2 linked regions of the Methylicorpusculum oleiharenae genome follow. The protein of the gene in region 2 interacts with the protein of the main gene of each other region in a pairwise test. Links are inferred from orthologs where the notes say so. Each region holds a gene or a part of one and is shown on either strand. Other genes may lie near its edges.

What was found. The genes of interacting proteins can lie anywhere in the genome.
Region 1: the proteins of GO003_RS00865 (region 2) and rlmB interact in binary tests that used the Escherichia coli proteins (3 or more experiments, as listed by UniProt). The link is inferred for Methylicorpusculum oleiharenae from one-to-one orthologs.

What each region holds. Positions count from the first base shown.
Region 1 is NZ_WUTY02000001.1:4,210,601-4,213,897, forward strand. The notes cover bases 299-3,297. They hold rlmB (23S rRNA (guanosine(2251)-2'-O)-methyltransferase RlmB), read right to left. Parts: upstream 2,169-3,297; coding sequence 1,428-2,168; downstream 299-1,427. Other genes in these bases: can (carbonate dehydratase), read right to left, coding at 299-785; rnr (ribonuclease R), read right to left, coding at 2,165-3,297. Outside these bases: more of can, read right to left, coding at 141-298. UniProt on the Escherichia coli protein: Specifically methylates the ribose of guanosine 2251 in 23S rRNA.
Region 2 is NZ_WUTY02000001.1:167,858-171,398, forward strand. Bases 245-3,188 are described here. They hold GO003_RS00865 (NAD(P)H-hydrate dehydratase), read right to left. Parts: upstream 2,478-3,188; coding sequence 1,011-2,477; downstream 245-1,010. Other genes in these bases: GO003_RS00855 (N-acetylmuramoyl-L-alanine amidase), read right to left, coding at 245-485; tsaE (tRNA (adenosine(37)-N6)-threonylcarbamoyltransferase complex ATPase subunit type 1 TsaE), read right to left, coding at 592-1,014; queG (tRNA epoxyqueuosine(34) reductase QueG), read left to right, coding at 2,538-3,188. Also shown: more of GO003_RS00855, read right to left, coding at 1-244; more of queG, read left to right, coding at 3,189-3,541. UniProt on the Escherichia coli protein: Bifunctional enzyme that catalyzes the epimerization of the S- and R-forms of NAD(P)HX and the dehydration of the S-form of NAD(P)HX at the expense of ADP, which is converted to AMP.

The DNA of each region.
Region 1 (3,297 bases), 4.0 Mb from region 2 along the record:
TAGATATCAATGGATGGATAGCGTGTCATACCAACCACTTGAGACAAAACCGGAAGATGGTAATCAGATAACTTAAAGTGATGAATGCAGTATTTCACTTAAAAATAACCTTTCCTTCACCATTCGGTTGGTCTTGAAACTCAAGCGGTTTTAAAATCGTATTTAAATATATTATCGACCTCGAAATCAGGATACAGCGTTATCAGTGGATTGAGCAAGCCATCCGATAATCCGTAAACCCATCCATGCAAAACCGGACGTTTATGCTCGTGCCAGGATTTTTGCACTATCGAGGTGTAAGCCAGCGTATTGATTTGTTCGATGATATTTAACTCCACCAGCCTGTTAACACGCTGTTCTTCAGTCGGCAAAGCATCGACTTCATTTTTATGCAGGCGGTAAATATCCTTAATATGCAGCAGCCATTTATTGGTAATCATTAATTCCGTATGCTGCCTATTTAAAGCCGCTTTAACACCACCGCAATTATAATGACCGCAAACGATAATATGCTTAACTTCCAGAACATTAACCGCATACTGCAAGACACTGAGACAATTAAAATCTGTAGAAATCATCTGGTTAGCGATATTTCTATGAATAAACATCTCGCCGGGAGCTGCTTTTACAATGATTTCAGCGGGAACGCGACTGTCAGAACATCCAATCCATAAAAATTCCGGTTTTTGTTCTTTGGCTAAGTTTTTAAAAAAATCAGGATCTTCTGTCTTGACTTCAGTAGCCCAAGCTTTATTTTCCGCCAGGAGTTTTTCAAACGATTTCATAATGGCTCCTTCTTGCTAAGCCTTGAAAATACAAATGGTTCAGACAAATTCTTTTCAAGAATGTGTCATGAAACAAGATATGAACAAAGCGGTCGATAATTAGACTAGCTGAAAAGTAGTTTTTAATCGATACTTTATTTGAGGGCCATTGTATTAACGAAACCTTACACGAACCTTTCCAACGGGTGCTTATTGAAAACAGGGCTCTAAATATCCATAGGGTTAGTGCCGAAAATAACCGATTCAAAAAGCTGATAGGTCATTTATGGCAAGACTTTTCATACTTGAATCATAAAAAATGAGAAAAAATACTTAGCAGCCCGTTTTTAAAAGACAAAAAAGTGAATTGCTCACATTTTTTATTCAATATCCGGGTTAACCTGTGTTCCGTTCTATATTCAGTAAGGATGTGTTATGAAAAAGATCGCTCATTACAACTATTGCTCTAGATGCGGAGACGACCTTGACACACAAGAGGAAATTGCCATTTCGGCTAATCCGGTTTGTCCATGGTGCCAGCTTATGCAAGCAGAAGCCTACGAAATTAACTGGCATAGCCAACAAACCAGGACAATTAACCTGAAAATTTACAATAAGTAAGATGACTTGATTGAACAAATACTGAAGTAATAAACGCTTTGGTTACATCATTCTTTGCCTGACCACTTCATAGAGAAACACGCCGGTCGCCACCGAAAGATTCAAACTTTCAATCTTGCCCAACATCGGCAGCTTAACCAGCATATCGCATTCTTCCCTGGTCAAACGTCTAAGACCTTTCCCTTCAGCACCAACAACCAAAGCCATAGGGACTTTTAAATCAGCCTGATAAATCGTTTGATTACCATCCCCTGCTGCACCCAAAATCCAAAGCCCTTGATCTTTAAGCCAGCGAAGTGTTCTGGCCAGATTGGTAATTTGATAAACAGGCACCGTTTCAGCCGCACCACTTGCCACTTTACAAACAGTAGGGGTAATTCCTGTTGCGTTATCTTTGGTGATAATGACGCCATTCACACCTGTAGCATCGGCCGTGCGTAAGCAAGCGCCCAGATTATGCGGGTCCTGAACATTATCCAACACCAGAAAAAGAGGCGGTGTCGTGATGTTCAGCAGGTCGGTTTTCAATTCATCTTCAGATTTAGCAGCGGGCATCTCAATTTCTATCACAATGCCCTGATGATTAGTGCCTCCGGCTAATCGATCCAGTTTTTTACGATCGGCTTTTTCAGTATTTAAGCCCAAGTCGCCCAGTTGCTTGATGATTTCGGATAAACGTTTATCTTGCCGGTGACTGTCCACCCACACTTGTAAAATATTTTCCGCTGAGTAATCAAGAGCCGCCTGAGCCGAATGGAGTCCGTATATTTTTGTTAATTTCACTTGGAGCGCCGTTTCCTTTTGTTTTTAATCGCTGCTGATCCGGTTTTTTTAAAAAGCTCGAAATCAATTTTCTTTTCGTCCAGATCGACTCTGACAACCTTGACCTGCACAGAATCACCCAACCGATAGCGCATGCCAGTGCGTTCACCTATCAATTGATGACTGGAGGGGTCGAATTTGAAAAAATCCTGCGCCAGATTGGATACATGCACCAAGCCTTCAACATAGATATCAACCAATTCAACGAAAAAACCGAATGAAGTTACGGCCGATATAATACCCGGAAACACCTCACCAACCTTATCCATCATGTATTCGCATTTCAGCCAATTGACCACGTCACGCGTCGCTTCATCAGCCCTGCGTTCGCACGAGGAGCAGTGCTCACCCAACGCAACCATGTCCGAAATGCCATAGAAAAAACTTTCAGGCGGTTTATTCTGCAACGCATGTTTGATCGCTCGGTGAACCAACAGATCGGGATAACGGCGTATCGGCGAAGTAAAATGCGCATACGCATCCAGAGCCAAACCGAAATGGCCTTTAATTTCTGGACTGTAAACGGCTTGTGACATGGAGCGAAGCAAAACTGTCTGGATCAAATGCGCATCCGGCCTGTCTTTGACAGACTCCAGTAATTTCATGTAATCCAAAGGTGTCGGTTGCGCTTCTCCTGACAGGTGAAGCCCTAATTCACCTAGAAAAGTTTTTAACGCCAGTAACTTTTCGGGACCGGGCCCTTCATGAATTCTCAGTAATTTTGGGATTTTTTTTCTGTTTAAAAACCGCGCAGCAGCCATGTTGGCGGTTATCATGAACTCCTCAATCAGCTTATGCGCATCATTTCGGACGACGGGAACGATTTTTTCAATTTTTCTCTCGGCGCCAAACAGGATTCTGGTTTCCTGGGTGTCAAAATCCATTGCCCCCCTCTCCTCTCTTCTTTGACGCATTGCTTTAAAGAGCGAGTAGGTTTCGTTTAGATGAGGCACCAGCGGTTTATATTTCTTCTTCAGTGCCTGATTATCCTCTACGAGAATTTGGGCCACTTCGGTGTAGGTTAATCTGGCATGAGAGCGCATTACCGCCTCATAAAAACTGGATCTCAACACAGTCCCTTCAGTGTTGA
Region 2 (3,541 bases):
CTTTCTACCTTAACCGGTTTCTCTGTTTCTTTAGTCACAGCTGCTGATACCGATTCACTAGCCGGGACGGTTTTAGCCATACGCGGTTTGGATGCTTTATCCGGATCAACGCCTTTAGGAAAAAAATCAACAATCAATTGATGGCCTTTAGCTTTTCCACCCGATACAGGAGAAACCCTGGGTGTTCCGGATTTTTTCAAATCAATAACCACTCTCAAATCACCCTCGTTACGCAAAGCGCTTCTAACTCTTGAAAACAAAGGATGATTGTTTGAAGGCTGGTCTAATGGCCCTGATAACCTGACATTTTTGAAATCGATCACCATGCGCGGCGGATTATCCAGTAAAAAAACCTGTTGATCAGACTCTGCAGTGAGATCAAAAACCATTCGAGTGTGATCGGACGCTATCCAGTGGTGTAATGCATTCAAACCCGCCTGATCTGCATGAACACAAAATGTTATCAATTGCAGTACCGGAATCATGAGGAGTTTCCAGACGCTATGCATATATTTACCTGAAATAATAATAAACTGGATTAAAGTATAACAATATGTCTTTGTTTTTTCATGTCAGTTTGGAATTATTTTTTTACCCCTCCTTCCTCCACTCCATTTGCATCGAACGGCCTTGTGCCAGTAAATCCAGACGGATCAGAAGGTCGGCCTCGGGCAAAATGCCCAGCCCCATTTCAGGCCATTCAAACAAACAGACCGCCTCTTGCGCCAGATAATCTTCGATGCCCATCCAGATCAATTCTTCAGGGTCTCTGATCCTATATAAGTCAAAATGAAATAGTGTGCGATCGCTGGTTAAATACTCCTCGACGACGGTATAGGTTGGGCTTTTCACCACCCCCTGATAACCGGCAGCCCTCAACAAACCTCTGACAAAGGTTGTCTTGCCCGCCCCCAGTTCACCCTGCAGGTAAACGATGCATTTTTTCGGCAACAGCGGCCATAAATCTGCACCAGCCGCTTCGGTTGCTTCGGTATCTTGCAGTTCGACGATCACTCGTTCACCAACTGTCTCAGATAAGACATTAAATCCCCCGCCAACAAGCCTCTTTCACCGCCCGCCTGGGCAGCCAAATCGCCGGCCAGTCCATGAATATATACCCCTTGTTCGGCGGCGGTCTGCAAACTTAATCCTTGGGCAATTAAGCCTCCAATCACTCCGGAAAGCACATCTCCCATGCCCCCGGACGCCATACCGGGATTACCCGTGGGTGAAATGGCGATATCGGTTTTATTGGCAACTAAAGAACCTGCACCTTTTAATACAACAATACCGCCATAGGCTTTTTGCATTTCACTGACGGCATAAAACCGGTCAGCTTCAATAGCGGCAATCGATGCGGTCAACAATCTTGACGCTTCGCCAGGGTGCGGCGTCAGCACCCAGTTGTCACGGTGGACAGTCCCCCTGGACAATATAGTGAGTCCATCCGCATCCATCACAATCGGTTTGTCAGACTGCAAAACCGCATCAAACAAAGACCGACCCCAAAGCTGGCTGCCCAGCCCGGGCCCCAACACAATGACACTGGCACGCTTGATTCGCTCACTCAACTGATAAGCATCAGAAATGCCATGGCACATGATCTCCGGCCTATCCAGATTCAAAGTCAATGCGTGCTCGGGCCGTGTTGCGACAGTCACCAGACCCGCCCCTATTCGCAGCGCGGCTTCGGCCGCCAATCTTACCGCCCCCGAAAAACCATAATCGCCACCAACAATCAGTACATGGCCGTTTACCCCCTTGTGCGCGCAGCGGCTCCGGCGTGCAAACGGAATACGCATCAACCGGCGCGCTGAACAGTGCTGCCTTTCGTAAACTTGCTGAGGAATATCGAGATCCGAAAAAAGGATGGTTCCGCAGAAATCCGCCGCATCGCCCGTGAATAGGCCTTGTTTAAGCCCAACCAGGGATACGGTGTAATCAGCTTTGACAGCCTCCCCCATCACTTTGCCTGTATCGGCGTTTAGGCCTGAAGGTATATCCGCCGCTATCACCGGACTTGCAGAGGCGTTGATTGCGTTAATGGCCTTTGCATAAAGTCCTGAAACAGGCCGATCCAACCCTGAGCCCAATAAGGCATCTACAATTAAATCTGTTTCAAGCGCAGAGTCCGGCGTGAATGGTTTAAAAATCCCGCCAGCAAGTGTGTAAGCCTCAAAAGCCAGACGGGCATCGCCCTTGAGTGCCGCACCGTCAACAATCGGGTAAACACAGGCGTTTATACCCGCTTCCAATGCAAGCCTTGCAACTACGTAACCGTCCCCGCCATTATTGCCGCCGCCGCAAAAAACAGCCCAATTCCGGCAATCAGGACAGTTGCTTACTATGGTATTAAAAATAAAGTCGCCAGCCCTTGACATCAACTCATAGCCGGTAATGCCGTATTCCTCGATCGCAATTCTATCGAATGTTCTTACTTGATTAACACGATAAAGTTCTATAGGTAGATCTTGCATGATATGTTTACTTAAATTGTTAAAACCTGATTAAGTATTGATTATTTTCTATTATTTGCCATGAACAAACAAACTCTCACCGATTTTGCCGGACTAACCCATCAGATCAAGACCTGGGGTCTTGAGTTAGGCTTTCAGCAAGTCGGGATTAGCGGCATTGATCTCAGCGAAGCCGAACAACATCTTGAAAACTGGCTCCAGAATGGCTTCCAGGGCGAAATGAGTTATATGTCGCGGCATGGCCTTAAACGGTCACGGCCGGCCCTGCTGGAACCCGGCACCCAAAGCATCATATCCGTTCGAATGGATTACCAGACCGAAGCGGAGCCGGCCATGACCCAAAACCTCGAAGCGCCTCTCGCTGCATACATATCCCGCTACGCGTTAGGCCGCGACTACCACAAAGTATTACGGTCACGGCTGCAAAAACTGGCTGATCGTATTCACGAAATAACAGGACCTTTCGGCTATCGCGTGTTCACCGATAGCGCTCCGGTCATGGAAAAGGCGATTGCCGAAAAAGCAGGCATCGGCTGGATAGGCAAACACAGCAATCTGATCAACCGGAAGGCAGGATCCTGGTTTTTTCTTGGCGAAATTTACACTGACTTACCCTTGCCTGCTGATGTGCCCGCATCATCTCACTGCGGAGACTGCGCTGCCTGTATTGACATCTGCCCGACCCGAGCCATTGTGGCACCTTATCAGGTTGATGCAAGATTATGCGTCTCCTATCTTACGATAGAATTACAAGGATCAATTCCTGAAGAGTTAAGACCGCTGATCGGTAACCGGATATACGGCTGCGACGATTGCCAGTTGATTTGCCCCTGGAACCGTTTTGCGAGATTGACTTCAGAACAGGATTTCAACCCCCGTCACCGACTTAACAGCAGGCAGTTGATGGATCTTTTCGGCTGGGATGAACCCGCATTTCTGACTTATACGGAAGGCTCGGCAATTCGCCGGATCGGGCATACGCGCTGGCTAAGAAACATTGCCGTCGCATTGGGAAATGCTCCCCCATCTGACGAGATAATTGAGAAACTCAACACACAACGCTC